3 regions of the Azospirillum himalayense genome follow, and region 2 is predicted to be linked to each of the others. Evidence: riboswitches for the same ligand, from Rfam matches in the RefSeq annotation. Region 2 holds a riboswitch; each other region holds the start of a gene.
What was found. Region 2 has a riboswitch for cobalamin ahead of ACFPMG_RS20705 (TonB-dependent receptor plug domain-containing protein). Riboswitches for the same ligand answer to the same signal wherever they lie in the genome.
Positions count from the first base shown of each region.

Region 1 (6,187 bases), on a different contig from region 2:
GGGGGGAGGCCGGGAGGGGGGCCCGTCTAAAAACTCTGACCCTTACTTCACCAGCGCGCAACCGCTCTTGGCCGGGTCGAGGAACGCCTGCTCGGCCGGGATCGTCTTCACGATCTTGTAGTAGTCCCAGGGGGCCTTGGACTCGCCCGGGGTCTTCACCTGGGCCAGATACATGTCGTGGAACATGCGGCCGTTCGCGGCGATCTTGCCGTTCTTGGTGAACATGTCGGCGACCGGGGTCTCGCGCATCTTGGCGGCGACCTTGTCCGGATCGTCGGAGCCGACGGCCTCGACCGCCTTCAGATAGTGGCGGACCGCGGAGTAGACGCCGGCCTGGACCATGGTCGGCTTGCGGCCGGCCTTGGCCTCGAACTTCTTGGTCCACTCGCGGGTCTGCTCGTCCGTGTCCCAGTAGAAGCCGGTGGTCAGCAGCAGGCCCTGGGAGGCCTGGAGGCCCAGCGCGTGGATGTCGCTGATGAACAGCAGCAGGCCGGCGAGGCTCTGGCCCGACTGGGTGATGCCGAACTCCGACGCCTGCTTGACGGCGTTGGTGGCGTCGCCGCCCGCGTTGGCGAGGCCGATCACGTCGGCCTTGGAGGCCTGGGCCTGGAGCAGGTAGGACGAGAAGTCGGCGTTGCCCAGCGGATGGCGGACGTTGCCCGCGACCTTGCCGTCGAGCTGCTTGACCATCTTCGAGGTCTCATCCTCCAGCGAATGGCCGAAGGCGTAGTCCGCGGTGATGAAGTACCAGTTCTTCTTGCCCTGCTCGACCAGCGCGCGGGCGGTGCCGGCGGCCATGGCGTAGTTGTCGTAGGTCCACTGGAAGCCGTAGGGGCTGCAGGACTTGCCGCTGAGGTCGGTCGAGCCCGGACCGGACATCAGGAAGATGCGCTTCTTGTCCTTGGTGATGCCCTGGACGGCCAGCGCGGCGGCGGAGTTCGGCACGTCGGCGATGACGTCCACATTGCCGGCGTCGATCCACTCGCGCGCCGTGTTGGCGGCGATGTCGGCCTTGTTCTGGTGATCGGCGACGACGATCTCGATCGGCGCGCCGGCGATCTTGCCACCGAACTCCTCGGCCGCCAGACGGGCGGCGATGGCCGAACCTTCGCCGGCGAGGTCGGCGTAGATGCCGGACCGGTCGTTCATCACGCCGATCTTGATCACGTTGTTGGAGACCTGGGCGTGCGCGGCCCCGGCGGTCAGCGCCAGCAATGCGGTCCCGCAAAGCAACGTCTTGAGCATTTCGAACTCCCTTCGATTGGCTTTGTTTTGAGTGTTTTCGGCAGAGGGGGTGATTTGGTCAGACACCCAGATAGGTGTGGAGCTTGTCCATGTTCTGGGCGAGCTGGTCGTTGGGGATCATGTCCACGACATGGCCTTCCTCCATCACGTAGTGGCGGTCGGCGATGGTCGCGGCGAAGCGGAAATTCTGCTCGACCAGCACGATGGTGAAGCCGCGCTGCTTCAGCTTGCGCACCGCCACCCCGATCTGCTCGATGATGACGGGGGCGAGCCCCTCGGTCGGCTCGTCGAGCAGGATCAGGTCGGCGCCGGTGCGCAGGATGCGCGCGATGGCCAGCATCTGCTGCTCGCCGCCCGACAGGCGCGTGCCCTGGGTGGTGCCGCGGCCCTGGAGGTTGGGGAACAGCTCGTAGATCTGCGGCACGGTCATGCCGCCCGACTTCACCACCGGCGGCAGCATCAGGTTCTCGTCCACGCTGAGCGAGGAGAAGATGCCGCGCTCCTCCGGCACGTAGCCGATGCCGAGGCGGGGGATCTTGTGCTGCGCCATGCCGATCAGCTCCTTGCCCTGGAAGCGGATCGAGCCGTTGCGCTTGCCGACGATGCCCATGATCGAGCGCATGGTGGTCGTCTTGCCGGCGCCGTTGCGGCCCAGCAGGGTCACCACCTCGCCCTGGCGCACGTCGATGTTGACGCCGTGCAGCACGTGGCTCTCGCCGTAGAAGGCCTGGAGGTCGCGGATTTCCAGCATCGCGGTCTTCACGGTCGCGCCGTCAGGCATGGCCCACCTCACCCGTGCCCATATAGGCCTCCATGACCTGCGGGTTGCGCGATACGACGTCGTATGCGCCCTCCGCCAGGATCTCGCCGCGGCGGAGCACGGTGATCGTGTCCGACAGGTGGGCGACGACCGACAGATTGTGCTCCACCATCAGGATGGTGCGGTCGGCGGAGACGCGCTTGATGAGGGCGGCGGTGCCTTCGATGTCCTCGTGGCCCATGCCGGCCAGCGGCTCGTCGAGCAGCATCACCTCGGGGTCGAGCGCCAGCGTCGTGGCGATCTCCAGCGCGCGCTTGCGGCCGTAGGGCAGCTCGGCGGCGGTGTGGCCGGCCCAGGGGGTGAGGTTCACCGCCTCGATCAGTTCCTCGGCGCGGTCGTGCAGGTCGTGCAGGCTGGCCTCGGGCTTCCAGAAGTGGAAGCTGGTGCCGCGCGGGCGCTGCAGCGCGACGCGGACATTCTCCAGCACGCTGAGGTGCGGGAAAACGGCGGAGATCTGGAAGGAGCGCACCATGCCGAGCAGCGCCACGTCGGCGGGCTTCATGGCGGTGATGTCGCGCCCCTTGTAGAGGATCTGGCCGCGCGTCGGCGTCAGGAACTTGGTCAGCAGGTTGAAGACCGTGCTCTTGCCAGCGCCGTTCGGGCCGATCAGCGCGTGGATCGTGCCGCGGCGAACCTGGAGGTTCACCTCCTTCACCGCGATGAAGCCCTTGAACTCCTTCGAGAGTCCGCGCGCTTCCAGAATGATGTCGTCGGCCATGGGTGCCGCTTTTCCCTCCCTGTTCGTCCGCGTCGTCTGCCGGTCCGCGTTTTTGGTTACGCTGGTATAAGCACACGGCATGCCAACTGTGACAGCCTTTGGTAAGTCGTTGAAATTTATGAATCGGCCAATGTTGGCGTTGGGCATCGCACGCGGTCCGGAGTGTCAGCTTTCCAGACAGACTGTACCGATCTTCCGACACACCAACGGCGGGACGGGCGGAGCGTTCCGGGTTCGACGGCACGGTTTTCGGGCGCCAAATGGCCGCTTGCAAATCGGGGGTCCGCCTGCAATTCTGCGCCTCCGACGGTGCCCCGTCCGCCGTGAAGGCGCGGGGATAATAGGGAATGCGGTGCGGACCCGGATGGAGTCCAAGGCCGCGGCTGCCCCCGCAACTGTAAGCGGCGAGCCTGCCTCCGGAAATGCCACGGGCCGACAGGCCGGGAAGGCGGGAGGCGCGGCGACGACCCGCGAGCCAGGAAACCTGCCGCCGGACCGACACTCATCCAATCCGCCGGGTGTGGCGGAGACAAGGAAGCCAGATCATGACCACCGGCCCGCTGACCGCCGGAAAGACCCCGGCCACCGTCATCACCGGCTTTCTCGGCGCCGGGAAGACGACGCTGATCCGCAGCCTGCTGGAGCAGGCCGGCGGGCGCCGTCTGGCGCTGATCATCAACGAGTTCGGCGATGTCGGCATCGACGGCGAGATCCTGCGCGCCTGCGGCGACCCGACCTGCACCGAGGACGACGTGATCGAGCTGGCGAACGGCTGCCTGTGCTGCACCGTCGCCGACGATTTCGTCCCGGCCATCGAAAAGCTGCTGTCCCGCCCGCAGCCGCCGGAGCACATCATCATCGAGACGAGCGGCCTCGCTCTGCCGAAGCCCCTCGTCCAGGCCTTCCACTGGCCGGCGATCAAGACGCGGGTGACGGTGGACGGAGTGGTCGCGGTGGTCGACGCCGCCGCCGCCGCGGAGGGCCGCTTCGCCCCCGATCCGGCGGCGCTGGCCGCCCAAGCCGCCGAGGCCGGGCAGCTCGACCACGAGACTCCGGTCGAGGAGGTGTTCGAAGACCAGCTCCTCTGCGCCGACCTGATCGTGGTGAACAAGACCGATCTGGTCGATGCCGCCGATCTGGCGAAGGTCGAGGACCTGATCCGCGCCGCCATGGCGGAGGGCGGCATGGCTGAGGGCGGCATGGCTGAGGGCGGCGCTGGGCGCGAGCCCAAGATCCTGCGCGCCAGCAACGGCAAGGTCGACCCGGTGGTGCTTCTCGGCGTCGGCGCCGGGGCCGAGGACGACCTCGCCAACCGACCCAGCCACCATGACGAGGAGGAGGGTCACGACCACGACGACTTCACCAGCTTCGTCGTGGAACTCGGCCCGCAGCCCGACCCGGCGGCGCTGGCGAAGACGCTGGAGCGGGTCGCCGCCGCCCATGGCGTGCTCCGTCTGAAGGGATTCATCGACGTGCCGGGCAAGCCGATGCGCCTTCTGGTGCAGGGTGTGGGAACGCGCATCCAGACCCATTTCGACCGCTTCTGGAAGCCCGACGAGCCGCGCCGCAGCCGTCTGGTGGTGATCGGCGAGACGGGCCTGGACCGCGACGCCGTGACCGCGGCGCTGTCTTAAAAGCCCTCTCCCGCCCCGGGAGAGGGAGGGACCCGCGCGAAGCGTGGGAGGGTGAGGGTCGCCCGCGGAGACCGCAGCGATCCTTGCCAGCACCCTCACCCGCCCGCTTCGCGGGCACCCTCTCCCGGGGCGGGAGAGGGAGTGTTTGCAAAGCTGTAGCCCATGCACCTACTCGCCGCCCGCCAGGAAGACCTCGACGCCGGCCCCCAGGCCGTGGATCTGGGGCAGAGCCCGGCGGACCTCGTCGTCCTGTCCTTCTCCGACAGCGACTTGACGGCGCTCGCCGCCTGCTGGAAGCGCCACCGTGACGAGTTGCCGACCCTGCGGCTGGCGAATCTCGCGCGGCTGGGGCACCCGCTGTCGGTGGACCTCTACGTCGACTCCGTGATCCGCAAGGCGAAGCTGGTCGTCCTGCGGCTGCTCGGCGGGGCGGGCTACTGGCGCTATGGGCTGGACCATGTCGCCGCCGCCTGCCGGGAGTCCGGGGTGGCGCTGGCCGTGCTGCCCGGCTGCGCCCAGCCGAACCCCGCCCTGGAGGGCTACGGCACCGTTCCGGCCGAGGCCGCGCAACGGCTGTGGCGTGGATTCACCGAAGGCGGGCCGGACAACATGGCCAACCTGCTGGCCTACGCCGCCACTCTGAGCGGACAGGAGCGCCCCTGGCGCGAGCCGGCGCCGGTGCCGCGCTTCGGCGTCTATGAGGGCTGGTCCGGTCAGGTTGCCGGCCCCTGCGCGCCGGTCGTCTTCTACCGCTCCCACCTGCTGGCCGGCGATCTGGAGCCGGTGCACGCGCTGTGCGACGCGCTGGCCGCGCGCGGCCTCGCCCCGCTGCCGCTGTTCGTGGCGAGCCTGAAGGAGCCGGACTGCGCCGCCTGGATGCGCGCCACCCTGACCGCGCGGAACGCCGCCGTCGTGATGAACCTGACCGGCTTCTCGGCGGCGCGCGAGGACGGGTCGCCTCTGGATGCCAACGGCACGCCGGTGCTCCAGGCCGTGCTGTCCACCACGCCGGAGGAGGGCTGGCGCGGCTCCGCCCGCGGCATGGGGCCGTCCGACCTCGCCATGAACGTCGTGCTGCCGGAGATGGACGGGCGCATCCTGACCCGCGCCATCGCCTTCAAGGCCGAAGGGGCGCTGGACCCCGACCTGGAGTTCGCCCCGACGCTGATCCGCCCGGTGCCTGACCGGGTCGCCTTCGCCGCCGATCTGGCCGCCGCCTGGGTGCGGCTGGGTGCCACGCCGCGGGCCGAGCGCAAGCTGGCGCTGGTACTGTCCGACTATCCGGGGCCGGGCGGCGGCATCGGCCATGCGGTCGGCCTCGACACCCCGGCGAGCGTCGTCGGCATCCTGGAGCGGCTGCGCGCCGAGGGCTACGCGCTGGACGGGCTGCCCGCCGGCCCCGCCGCCCTGATGGAGGCGCTGACCGGCGGCGCCACCGCCACGATGAGCCTGGACGACTACCGCCGCCTCGCCCCCGCCGAGGCCCGCGCTTGCATCACAGAATGCTGGGGCGATGAGCAGGCCGACCCGCTGGCTGACGGCACCATCTTCCGCTTCACCGTGCTGGCCTGCGGCAACGCCACTATCGCGGTGCAGCCGAGCCGCGGCCACGGCCCGCTGACCACCACCCAGCACCACGACCCCGACACGCCTCCCAGCCACGGTTACTTCGCCTTCCACCTCTGGCTCCGCCATATCCTGGGCATCCACGCGCTGGTGCAGGTGGGGGCGCACGGGACGCTGGAATGGCTGCCGGGCAAGGCCGTCGCC
Region 1 covers NZ_JBHSLC010000115.1:50,329-56,515, reverse strand. The annotation lists gene ACFPMG_RS31395 (ABC transporter substrate-binding protein) at 43-1,245, opposite strand; gene ACFPMG_RS31390 (ABC transporter ATP-binding protein) at 1,304-2,026, opposite strand; gene ACFPMG_RS31385 (ABC transporter ATP-binding protein) at 2,019-2,783, opposite strand; cobalamin riboswitch at 3,074-3,289, shown strand; gene cobW (cobalamin biosynthesis protein CobW) at 3,329-4,417, shown strand; gene cobN (cobaltochelatase subunit CobN) at 4,580-6,187, shown strand, end outside.
Region 1: another riboswitch for cobalamin. It lies ahead of cobW (cobalamin biosynthesis protein CobW); the one in region 2 lies ahead of ACFPMG_RS20705 (TonB-dependent receptor plug domain-containing protein).

Region 2 (6,187 bases):
CCAGAGCTGGTCGGTGCCGCGGTCGGCCAGCGATCCCATCAGCCAGAACACGATCTCCAGCGCCGCGTAGGGGTTGGGGGCGAGGTTGAGGGCCAGTGCGGTCAGCGACCCGGCGAGGCTGTTGATGGCGATGCCGCCGATGACCAGCGCGGTGGTTCCGGCCCCCCGCGCCGCCATCAGGTTCAGCAGAACCGCCGCCGTCGCGGCCCCGGCCATGCCGCCCAGCGGCAGGGCGAGCGACAGCGCGGCGGACAGGCCGCTGTAGAAGACGATCACCGCGCCCAGCGCCGCGGCGCTCGACACGCCGACCAGACCCGGCTCGGCCAGCGGGTTGCGCAGCCAGCCCTGCATCGCCGCGCCGGTCAGCCCCAGGCTGAAGCCGACCAGCAGGCCGAGCAGGGCGCGCGGCAGGCGCAGCTCGGCCAGCACCAGCGCCCCCAGGGTGGGGCGCCCGGCGAGCCAGTCGGACAGGGCGGCGCCCAGGTCGAACGGCACATAGCCGACCGCCGCCGACACCGCGCAGAGCGTCAGCGCCAGAACCGTCAGCCCGGCGACCAGGGCGGGGTAGGGGATGCGGGAATCCCGGTTCATGGCAGCGCCTCTCGCGCGGCGGCCAGCCGCTCCGCGGCCTCGGCGATCTGCGGGCCGGGGCATGTCCACAGGCGGGAGGGCAGCGACAGCGTGCGGACCTGACGTTTCAAGGCCTTCAGGGCCGGGTGGTGCAGCAGGGCGCCGGCCAGCGACGGCGGCGCGTCGGGTGCGGCGTCGACGATCAGCACGTCCGCGCCGCCCAGGATGATCGCTTCCAGCGGCAGGGCGCCCTGGCTGCCCAGCGGCAGGCGGTCGGCCATGTTCTCCAGCCCGGCGCGGGTCAGGAGTTCGTCGACCAGCGACCCGGACCCGGCGACGAAGCCATTGGGGCGCAGCACCACCGCGGTCGGGCGCGGTTCCGGCGCGGCGGGGGGCAGGGCGTCGAGGCGGGAGAGCAGGTCGGCGACCAGCGCCTCCCCGCGGTCCGGCTCACCGACGGCGCGGGCGAGGCCGCGGATCTGCTCCGCCACCCCTGCCACGCTCTGCGGGACGTCCAGCTCCAGCAGCGGCGCGTCCAGCCGCGTCAGCAGCCCGACCGCGACCCGCGTGGTGTAGCGCCCGGCGACGATCAGGTCGGGGTTGAGCGGCAGGATCTCCTCCGCCGTCCCGTGGTTGACCGGCACCCGCGCCGCCAGCGCCGCGACGGAGGAGGCGCGGGGATCGCGCGCCAGCCACGTCACCGCGGCGAGGCGCTCCGGCCCGACGAGCCGCAGCAGCAGCTCGTCGGCGCAGAGATTCAGGGAGACGATGCGCTGTGGTTTGCCGGGCGGTTTTGCCGGCGGCGCCTCCCACGCCGCCGCCGGCCCTCCCGCGATCAGCAGGAGGGCGGCGGCCAGCCCGAGAAAGGTGGGCTTCACAGCGACAGCCGCAGCCCGAGATACCCGGCCCGTCCCGGCGCGCCGTAGGTCCAGACCTCCTGGTACCGGCGGTCGAACAGGTTCTCCACGCGCCCGAAGAGTTCGACCCCCTCGGACAGCGCGTAGGACCCGGCCATGTTGACCAGCGTGTAGGGGGCGAGATTCACGACCTGCCGGTTGTAGAAGGGATCGTAGGCCCAGTCGCTGGACCGCCCGTTGTAGACGACGCCGAGGTTGGCGTTCGCTCGGTCCTCCAGGAAGCGGTAATTGACGGTCAGGCTGGCGAGCTGCTTGGGCCGGCGCACCAGCTCCGCCCCCGTGGAATCCTCGCCGTCGGTCCAGGTGTAGGAGCCGCGGACGGTCAGCCGCTCCATCGGCTCCACCGACAGGCCGAGTTCGAAGCCGCGGATGTGGGACTCGCCCGGCATGTTGACGGAGGTCCGCCCGGTGCCGGTGATGAGGTCGCGGATGCGCTGGTCGAACCACGTGCCGTCCACCGAGGCCCGCGTGCCCCACAGCGACTGGTCGAACCCGGCGTCCCAGCCGCGCGCCCGCTCCGGCTTCAGGTTCGGGTTGCCGGCGTAGGTGGCGGTGTAGCCGTACAGCTCGAACAGGGTGGGATTCTTGACGCCGGTGCCGTAGGAGGCGCGCAGCTTCGTCCCGCTGTCTTCGATCAGATAGGCCGCCGTGGTGCGCCATGTGGTGGCGTCGCGGAACAGGTCGTTCGCGTCGTGGCGGACGCTGCCGGTCAGGGTCAGCCGGTCGAACAGCCCCAGCTTGTACTGGCCCACCAGCCCGGTGGAGCCGATGGAACGGTCGAAGCTGGAGAAGCTGCTGCGGCTGATCGCCTTGTCCTCCTCATGCTCCACGGCGGCGGTCAGCACATGGTCCGCGGGGCCGCTGTTCAGCGTCAGGTTGGTCTGGTAGTCGGCCTTGGTCTTGCGCCCATCGTAGCGGCTGGTCACCGTCTTGGCGTCGTCGCGGTAGTCACGCCGCTGGCGGCCATGGGTCAGGCCGACGATGTGCTCCCACTTTCCGTCGAGAAGGGCGATCTTGCCCTGGATGCGCCCGAAATACTGCTCCCCAGCGGTGCTGGTCCCGTCATCGACGGCGCCGCGCCCGCCGACGAAGCCGTCGGTGTCGGTGCGGAAGCGGGTGTAGCGGCCGGTTACCGCGATCTCGCTGCGCTCGGTCGGGCGGACGGCGGCGTTTCCGGTCAGCGTGCCGTTGCGGTAGCCGTCCTTCTCCGGGTTGCCGAGCCGCTTGTCGGCGACCGACACGCCGTCGCTGGTGACGCCCTGGCCGCTGAGGAACAGGTCGTAGCGGTCGGTCCCGGTGCCGAAGGAGGCCCGCCCGGCGGCGGTGCCGAAGGATCCGCCCTCGACGGCGGCGCGGAACCGGGGGGCGCCGGCGCCACGGCGGGTCACGATGTTGACGACGCCGCCGACCGCGTCGGAGCCGTAAAGCGCGCTCTGCGGGCCGCGCAGCACCTCGACGCGCTCCACGTCGCCGGCCAGCAGATTGGCGAAGTCGTATTCGGAACCGGCGGCGGGATCGTTCACCTCGATCCCGTCGATCAGGACGAGCGTCTGGTTGCCCTCCGACCCGCGGATGCGGAGCTGGGTCAGGGTGCCCATCGGGCCGGTGCGGTTGACGGCGACGCCGGGCACCGCGCGCAACGCGTCGGACAGCAGCTGGGTCTGGCGCTGCTCCAGCTCCTCGCGGGTGATGACGGTCAGGGCGCTGCCGGTTTCCTCGGCGGCGGTGGGGACGCGGTTGGCGGTCACCGAGACCGGCGGAAGCGTCGTGATGATGGTGGTGGAGTCGGCGAAGGCCGACACGGGAAGGGCAAGGCTTCCCAGAAGGGCGGCGAAGGACGCCGTCCGGTGAAGGCGGGGAACGCGGACACTCATTGAAACCTCGGGCGGGACGCCGGTGGCACGTCACCGCGAACGAAGTCCCACCGGACGCTCCGCGAACGGACTCCCGGTTCGACGACCTTCGGTGCACCCCGCCCGAACGTGTTCGCGTGTGACCACGACTGACGGCAGGTCTCCTGGCTCGCGGGTTATCGTCGGCCCATCGCCTTCCCAGGATCGCGATCCCAGTGGCATTCCGATGGACGACTCGCCGCTTACAGTTGCGGGGGCAGCCCCGGCGTAGAACCCTCGCACGGCAAATTGCCGCGGGGTCCGCACCGTGTTCCCATTTTCAGCCCTTTCGGGCAACCGTCGGGTGCGAAGCTACGCGGGCGGAACGGCTCCGGTCAAGCCGCATTCGGCCATCACACCAATCACGGTTCGCGAAGACCGTGCCCCCCTCTTGTCGCCGGGCCGGGGTCTGACTACATGACGGTCGAGGTCCGGGCCCCTCTGGCAGCGTCGCCCGGCGCTGTGATGTCGGACTTCCCATTGAGCCGTCGCCTTGGCGCGGCCTTGCGGAAGCTGGCCCTGTTGTTCCCCCTGGGTCCCGCTCCCCACAAGGCCCGCCGCCGGACGACGGCACCCGACGGGCCTTTGGGAGACATCGACATGAACCGCACCGAACCAACATACTGACCGACCGCCACGTCTCCACGGCGAACGATGGAGGCGGGTGTTCCGACGCGCTGCGGCCGAGCCGTCGCGCGCTCTTTTCCGTCGGCCGCAGACCTTGCGGCCGCGATTCCAGTCCGGGCCCCTCTGGCCGATGCGTCCCGCCGTGGCGCATCGGTGATGTCGGACTGCTCATGTGACGATCGAAGTCTCCGCTTGCGGGAGCGGAGTGCATGAAGCAAGGGACAGTTCCATGGACCAGATTGTCTTAATGTGGGCCAGCTTCGCCGTCTTCGTTGGCGTGCTTTTGGCCTTTGATCTTGGTGTATTTTCCAAGAAATCCCATGTGATCTCCGGTCGCGAGGCGCTGATGCGCTGCGCGGCCTATTCCACGCTGGCGATGATTTTTGCGGCCGGCGTCTTTCATTTCCAGGGCGCCGAGAAAGGGCTGGAGTTCCTGACCGGCTACCTGATCGAATACAGCCTGAGCGTCGACAACATCTTCGTCATCGCGCTGATCTTCACGCATTTCGCGGTGCCGCCGCAATACCAGCACCGGGTGCTGTTCTGGGGCATCCTGGGCGCGCTGGTGATGCGCGGCGTGCTGATCGTGGCGGGCACGGCGCTGATCCAGGAATTCCACTGGATCATCTACATCTTCGGCGCCTTCCTGATCTTCAGCGGCATCAAGATGCTGATGTCGGTGGACGACGAGCCGGACATGGAAAACAACCGGATCGTCAAGTTCGTCCGCTCCCGCTTCCGCATGACCGACGGCTACGAGGGGCAGAAGTTCTTCGTGATGCGCGACGGCGTGCGGATGATGACGCCGCTGTTCCTCGTGCTGATCCTGATCGAGTTCACCGATCTGGTCTTCGCCGTGGACTCCATCCCGGCGGTCTTTTCGGTGACCACCGACCCGTTCATCGTCTGGACCTCCAACGTCTTCGCGATCCTTGGCCTGCGCGCCCTCTATTTCGCGCTGGCCTCGATCATCCACCGCTTCCATTACCTGAAGTACGGCCTGTCGCTGGTTCTGGTGGTGGTCGGCGCCAAGATGATGATGGTCGACATCTACAAGATGCCGACGGCGCTGGCGCTGGGCATCACGGCCTTCCTGGTCGGCGGCTCCATCGTCTTCTCGATGCTGAAGACCCGTGGCGAGGCGGCTCCGGAGGCCGCGGACGGCGAAGCCCGCCGCTGGTGGGTGCCCGGCAGCCCGGCGAAGGGTGCCGGCGGTTCGACACCGGCCTCCTCCAACGAGGCGGCCGCGGTGTCCTCGGACGGCAAGGGCCGGTAAGACGCCCGCTCCGAAGGGCGGCAGGGAAACGACGGGGTGTCCGGTCCGGTGGAGCGGACGCCCCGCGCGTTTCCGGGCGGCGGTGTCCGCAAAAGTAGTAATGGTGGTTTCGTGGAGACGATGATGTGGATGTGCGGGGCGGATCGCGCCTCGCTTGGCGGTTGACGCCAATCCTTTCCAACCCAAGGAAGAGACATCCATGTTCACCGGTACGCAACGGACCTCCATCGCCCTGTCCGCTCTCCCCGTCCCGTCGGGCCCCCTCTCCGGCCTGCTTCAGGCCGCCCGCGATGAACTCGCCGGCTTGGCGTCCGGCCGCGGGGTCACGCTCTCCGTCGTGTTCGACATGCCGGCGCTGGTGCGCGTCAACGAGGCGGCGGTGGCCGCGGGGTCCTGGGAGCCGATGCTTCCGGCGGCCCATCCGGCCTGCCGCTCCCTGACTCCGGGCAACGCCTTCTGGATCTGCGGGACGGCCGCCTCCGGCGATGTGGTCACCGCCCAGGCCGGGCTGCTCTACGATTGCAGCACGCAGTCCATCGGCGACCGCTTCAACGCCATGACGGTGTTCTATGATGACCCGGCCACGCAGGCTCCGGATGGTGAATGGTGCACCTGCACGTCCGACACCGCCAACAGCACGCGCGGGCAGGTGGTGTGGACGAACGCGGGATGGACGCGGCCCGATTTCCAGGGCCGCGGACTGTTCCCGATTTGCCAGCGGGTGAACAAGCTGGCGGCGTGGCTGCTGTGGTCGCCGACCTGGTTCATCTCGGTCGTAGATCCCGACATCGTCCCGGTCTGGGCGGAGCGGAAGATGGGACCGCGCCACATCGATGACGAGCCGGCCATCACCTACAACCAGATCGGCCTGAAGACGCTGCCGATGCACCTCGTGCGCTTCAGCC
Region 2 covers NZ_JBHSLC010000045.1:16,573-22,759, reverse strand. The annotation lists gene ACFPMG_RS20715 (FecCD family ABC transporter permease) at 1-591, opposite strand, end outside; gene ACFPMG_RS20710 (ABC transporter substrate-binding protein) at 588-1,448, opposite strand; gene ACFPMG_RS20705 (TonB-dependent receptor plug domain-containing protein) at 1,445-3,361, opposite strand; cobalamin riboswitch at 3,478-3,696, opposite strand; gene ACFPMG_RS20700 (TerC family protein) at 4,236-5,282, shown strand; gene ACFPMG_RS20695 (hypothetical protein) at 5,482-6,187, shown strand, end outside.

Region 3 (6,187 bases), on a different contig from region 2:
GAAGCCGTTCATCCTCGCCATTCATCGCGAAGCGCTGACCACCGCCGCGGCCAAGGGGCTGACCGGCACCCTGGCGCAGGTCGCCGCCCTCCAGGACACCGCCAGCCTCGCCACCGCCAGGGCCGGACGCCCCGTCACGGAGGAGGAGGTGATGCGCCTGCTGCTGCGCGAGCGCCGCGCCCGCGGGATCCTCGAGGCGGCGGAGACGGTCACGGCCGCGCCGGTCCGCAAGCCGTCGGCCGCCCCCTCGCGGTTCCGTCTGGGGCGTTGGCGGACCGTGGCGCTGGGCATGGCCCGCGTGTCGTCCGCCGGGTTGGCGGGAAAGGCCCGCCTGTAGAAATCGGTCGGCGCGCGGTGCGCCGGTACCGAGTGACTACGCCCATTGCCCTGTTGAGTGAGTTGGGAGGCGCACTGAGGCTGTGGCTTCCCCGCCGTTCGGCACGAAACACAACATTGGGAGGTCTCATGTCCGTTCGCCTGGATCGCCGCCAACTGCTGCTGTCCGCCGGCGCCGCCGCGCTGGTGCTGGCTGCGGCGCCGCGCTTCGTTTGGGCTCAAACAGCAGGCCAGGCACCGGGCGGCAAGGGCTTCACGCTGCCGCCGCTGCCCTACGCGCCCGCCGCGCTGGAGCCGCACATCGACGCGATGACGATGAGCGTGCACCATGACAAGCACCATCAGGCCTATGTCGACAACCTCAACAAGGCCCTCGCCAACCATGGCGATCTCCAGGCGATGCCGCTGGCCGACCTGCTGAAGCGCGTGCCGGAACTGCCGGAGAGCATCCGCACCGCGGTGCGCAACAACGGCGGCGGGCACGCGAATCACAGCATGTTCTGGAGCATCATGGGGCCGAACGCCGGCGGTGCGCCGGACGGCGAGGTGGGGGCGGCCATCACGCGCGACTTCGGCGGCTTCGACGACTTCAAGACGCGCTTCAACACGGCGGGCGCCGGGCAGTTCGGCAGCGGCTGGGTCTTCGTCACCGCCGACCCGTCGTCGGGCAAGCTGGCCATCGCCGCGCGTCCGAACCAGGATTCGCCGGCCATGGAGGGCGTGCCGGTGCTGATGGGCAACGACGTGTGGGAGCACGCCTATTATCTGAAGTACCAGAACCGGCGCGCCGATTATCTGGCGGCTTGGTGGAACGTGGTCGACTGGGGCGCGGTGAACCGCCGCTACGCGGCGATCCGCAAAGGCGAACTGGTGATCTGAACGGAAAAGGGCGGCGGGGATGTCCCCGCCGCCCTTCCTTCGAACCGTCTGGTCCAGAGGGCCGGTCAGGCGCCCTGGTGCAGGCGGATGTTGAACAGCGGCCCCTGGCTCTGGCGGCGCAGCGCCTTGGCGACGGCCAGCACGGCGAGGTCGGCCAGCGGCTCGACGATGATGACGGTCATGTAGGCGGCGCCGAAGGAGGCGACTTCCGTCATGGTCTCGGCGGTGAAGCCGTGGCCGTAGAAGGCCCAGAAGGCCACCCAGGCGACGATGCCGCCCTGGTAGGCGGTGGAGAGGGCCAGCGCCTGCGAGTACTTCAGGTCGACATAGGGGGTGGCGTCGGGAACGATCCGCTTCGCCAGCAGGCTGATGCCCCACAGCGGGACCAGCAGCGTGGTGACGTTCATGCCGTACTGCGGCAGGTCGAACGGCGCGAAGAACAGGCCCTGGATCAGCAGGCCGGCGGCGAGGCCGATGGAGGCGGCACCGGCGCCGAACAGCAGGAGCAGCGTCGAACCGAGGATCAGGTGAACCTCCGACACGCCCACGGGGTGGTGCGGGAACACCTCGAAGAAGCTGAAGACCAGCGCGGTGGCGATCAGGCTGCGCAGCACCAGCGGCGCGATCCCGCCGTTGTTGCGGACGTCGTCGCGCGCCAGCTTTCCGGCCATCGCGAAGCCGCCGGCGGCCGTCGCGTAGCTGAGAGCGATCTTGGCGCCGTCCACGACGCCGGGTTCGATGTGCATGCTCTATGCCCTTTCCGAGTCTGCCATGCGTTGGGAGGGGCGTCGTTGCTGGCAGGCACCGGCATCGCAACCCCCTTGGTCCCCTGAATGGGCGCACCGGGGGGACGGCTTGCGGAAGACGGGCGGCCGTCGGGCCGGACATCGGCAAGCGACCACCGGGGCACCCCGCCCGAGGACGTACGTTCGGTTACGGCAGGTCTCCTGGCTCGCGGGTCAAGGCGGCATCGTCCGGCCTTCCCGGCGCCCGTTCCCGCAGGCGGCGCCAGTGACACGGAAAGGACGAGGCCGCTCACCGCTCACAGTTGCGGGGGCAGCGCCGGATTTGCCGTATCTCCCCGATCGGGGCGGCGCACCGGCTTCCCTCTTAGCCCCGCGACCGGAGGACGCGGGGAACCATAACCGCCGCCAGGGTAGGGGCGGGGTCCCCCGCCGTCAAGAGGGGGATGGCGCCCCATCGGGGGAGTCGCACGGCTTCCTTGACACCGCTCCCGCGGAACCGACAAGGTCCTGCGGACTGCGCGAGGACGGATCAACGGGCGAAGGACGGGGTTGCGGGCATGCTACCGGTTCATTTCCTGACCATCGTGCTGAACGGCGATCCCTTCATCCGCTATCACCTGGAGGTGTTCCGCCAGTTGCCCTTCCCCTGGCATTGGCACATCGTGGAGGGGGTGGCGGAGCAGGTCCGCGACTCCTCCTGGTGCGCGCAGCGGGGCGGGCGCGTCCCGCAGGACCTTCACCGCGACGGCCGCAGCAACGACGGGACCTCGGAGTATCTCGACCGCATCGCCGCGGAGGAGCCCGGGCGCGTGTCGGTCTACCGCAAGCCGCCCGGCGTGTTCTGGCAGGGCAAGGTGGAGATGGTGACCGCGCCGCTGGCCGCCATGACCGAGGACTGCCTGCTCTGGCAGGTCGACGCGGACGAGCTGTGGACGGCGGAGCAGATCGCCCGGGCGCGCCGGATGTTCCTCGATTCGCCGTCGCGCACGGCGGCTCTCTACCTCTGCCATTTCTTCGTCGGCCCGTCCCTGGTCCTCGACCGGCTGGACCAGTACGGCAATTACCGCGCCTACGAATGGTTGCGCACATGGCGGTACCGGCCGGGGGATTACTGGCACTCGCACGTCCCGCCCCGGCTGATGCGCCCACAGCCCGACGGGTCGGACCTCGAACTCGGCGCGGCCAACCCCTTCCTGCACGAGGAGACGGCGGCGGGCGGGCTGGTCTTCCAGCATTTCGCCTACGCGACGCGGGAGCAGGTCGCGTTCAAGGAAATTTATTACGGCTACGACGGCGCGGTCGGTCGGTGGGATGCCCTGCAGGCGGCGGGCCGAACGGTCGGCAACGGCACCCTCCCGCTGCGCGATTTCTTCCCTTGGGTGACCGACGCGGCGACCGTCTCGCGCGCCGAGCATGCCATGGTGGAGCCGCTGGCGCGCCCGGATGCCGACGGACGCTGGGGCTTCGTGCCGCCGGCGCGGGGCGCCTCGACCGCTCCGGCGATGGCGCTGCTGCGGAACTCCGGCCCCGCCGTCCGCCGCCGCACGCTCGTCCCCGGCGAACCGCAACCCTTCCCGACCGACCTGATCCGCAGCGTCGGCGTGTTCCTGCCGGACGGGATGGGGGCCGTGCTGCGGGCGTCCGGCGTCCTGCGGGAGCTGCGGCGGGCCTTGCCGCTGGCCCGGATCACCGTCTTCGCGACGCCGGACGCGGAGGCAGCGCTTGCCCTCTGCCCCTACGTCAACCAGCGCGTCACCCTGCCGCCGCTGAAGGGGCGGGCGCCCGACGACGCGCTGGTGAACGCGGTGCGCCAGGAAATCGGCCAGCAGTTCAGCGGCGCCTTCGACCTCACGATCAATCCCCACCGGGGTGAGGATGCCAGCTTCGCCAACCGCCTGATGCAGGATACGGGGGCGCCGCTCCGTCTTGGCTGCAGGGTCGGCCGGCCGGTGCGCGGCTATTACGCCGACGCCTTCCTGACCCACGTCGCTCCGACTCCCGCCGGCCTGCTGGGGGCGCTGACCGCCGGAGAGCCGGACCCCGCCACGGAGGTCTGGACCTCCCCCGCCGGCGAGCGCGCCGCCGCCGCGCTTCTCGCCGAGGGCGTTTCAGCGCGCTGGCGTTGCGCGGTCGGCCTCTCCGCGTCCGTCGGCACCGGCAGCCTGTCGGAGCTGTGCCGCCGGCTTGCCGCGCGGGGCGACACCGCCCTGGTCCTGGTCGGTGAGGAGGCCGCCAGGGGCGCCGCGGCGCGCATCGCCGAGGAGGCGGGGGCAGCCTGCCTGAACGCGGTAGGGCGGTTGGGTTTCGACGGGCTGTGCGCCCTGCTGCGGCGCTGCGACCTGTTTGTCGGGACCGGTACCCCGGCGGAGGACATCGCTGCGGCGGCCCGTCTTCCCATGGTGGGAACCGGCCCGGCGCACGGCGATCCGACCGCCGAGGCGATGGAGAACGCCATCGCGGCTTGGCTGGCCGACCGCAGCTATTGACGGGCGTTTCCACCCGGCCTGTGAGATCCGCGAGGGGAAGCGTGGAAAATCGGAGGGACGGGCGCGCAAGGCGCTTGTGTTGGCGCGTTTGCGCCGCAATGATCCGCCCCCACCGAATCCCGGACGGCCGCAAGCGGCGCGCCGCAGCGGGGCAAAACCATGGATTGAATCCGGCGGCCCGGTAAGCACACGATGCGCAGAGCAGTCATGAAACCCCGTGCGGATTGGCGTCCGGGGCTCCGCAAATACCCTTTCGGCGTCCGCGCCATGAACGCCGGCGCCTTCTGGCGCGAGGACGTGCGGTACGAGTTCTCCGCCCATCAGATCGACCTGATCGAAAGCGTCGCCGACGAGCTGCACACCATGCTGCGCGAGACGCTGCGCGCGACGGTGGACGGGCGGGCGCTGGCCCGGCTCGGGGTGCGCGGCGGCGTGGCGCGTCTGCTCGAAGCCTCCTGGAACGACTATTGGGCGGCCGGCCGCCTGAACGAGCGCGCCGGCGCGCTGATCGGGCGGCTGACGCTGGCCTATGACGGGCGCGATTCGGTCAAGCTGCTGGCCTGCAACTACGACACGCCGGAGGGGCTGTTCGCCGCCTCGATCATCCAGCGCAACTGGCGCGAGGCCCTGATGGCCGACGCCAACCAGTTCAACGGCCTGCATGAAGGGCTGGTGGAGCGCTGGGAGGAGCTGGCGGCGGGCATGCCGGGCCGCGGCCTCCTCCATCTGGCCTGCGCCACCCCCGACCCGATGCGCGAGAGCGAGCTGGTCTATCTGGCCGCCACCGCGGCGGAGGCCGGCATCGCCACGCATCTGCTGCCGCTGCAGAGCCTGGGCTGGGACGGCCAGCGCTTCATCGACGACGAGGGGCGGGCGGCCTCCTGGCTGGCGAAGATCTACCCGTGGCAGGGTCTGGCCGACGACGCCTTCCTGCAGAAGCTGCGGATGGGCGGCATGAGCATGCTGTCGCCGCTGTGGTGCTGGCCGATGTCGAACCACGGGCTGCTGGCGACGCTCTGGTCGCTCTACCCGCGCCACCCGAACCTGTGCCGCGCCGCGCTCGACCCCGAGGAACTGGCCGGCTGCGACGCGGTGACCGAGCGCAGCCTGTTCGGGCTGGACGACGCGGCCCAGCGCATGACCGCGCATGGCAGCGCCGTTTCGGACAGCGGCGGCGGCGAGTATCCGGGGGGGCGGGTCTGGCTGGAAACCCCGCCGATCTTCGAGGAGGAGGGCGTCCGCGCGCTCCTGCACTGCTGGATCATCGGGGACAAGTGCCTGGGCATGTCGGTGCGTGAATCGGCGGATCCGCGGGTCGGCTCCGACGCGGCGATGGTGCCGCACATCTTCCGCGGCTGACGCGCCTTCTCAAGACGGAAGGCGCCCGCCCTGTCCCAACGGGGTGCAGAACGGGCGCCTCGGTGGCGATCAGCTTACAGAAATCAGCGACCGCGGCCCGGAGCGAAGGGATTCGGCAAGGGCGAGCCGAACGCCGCCCGACGGGCGTCCCGCCACGCGACGTCGTTGCCGACACCGCTGTGGGTGGCGGACACCGACACCACCTGACTCTGGTGGCGCAGCCAGCCGCGCAGCTTTTCCTCGAAACGGTGGGCGTCCTGGGTGTCTGCAACCTCCAGTTCCATCGACATCTGCAGCTCGGTCTTCATGGCGTTCCTCCTCTGGACCGTTCCATTGAACAAACAGCCGGGCGTGCCGCTGGTGCCGAAAAAAACAGAAAAG
Region 3 covers NZ_JBHSLC010000031.1:30,994-37,180, reverse strand. The annotation lists gene ACFPMG_RS16035 (hypothetical protein) at 1-337, shown strand, start outside; gene ACFPMG_RS16030 (superoxide dismutase) at 466-1,215, shown strand; gene ACFPMG_RS16025 (energy-coupling factor ABC transporter permease) at 1,281-1,961, opposite strand; cobalamin riboswitch at 2,136-2,374, opposite strand; gene ACFPMG_RS16020 (glycosyltransferase family 9 protein) at 2,519-4,447, shown strand; gene ACFPMG_RS16015 (glutathionylspermidine synthase family protein) at 4,655-5,806, shown strand; gene ACFPMG_RS16010 (hypothetical protein) at 5,890-6,114, opposite strand.
Region 3: another riboswitch for cobalamin. It lies ahead of ACFPMG_RS16025 (energy-coupling factor ABC transporter permease); the one in region 2 lies ahead of ACFPMG_RS20705 (TonB-dependent receptor plug domain-containing protein).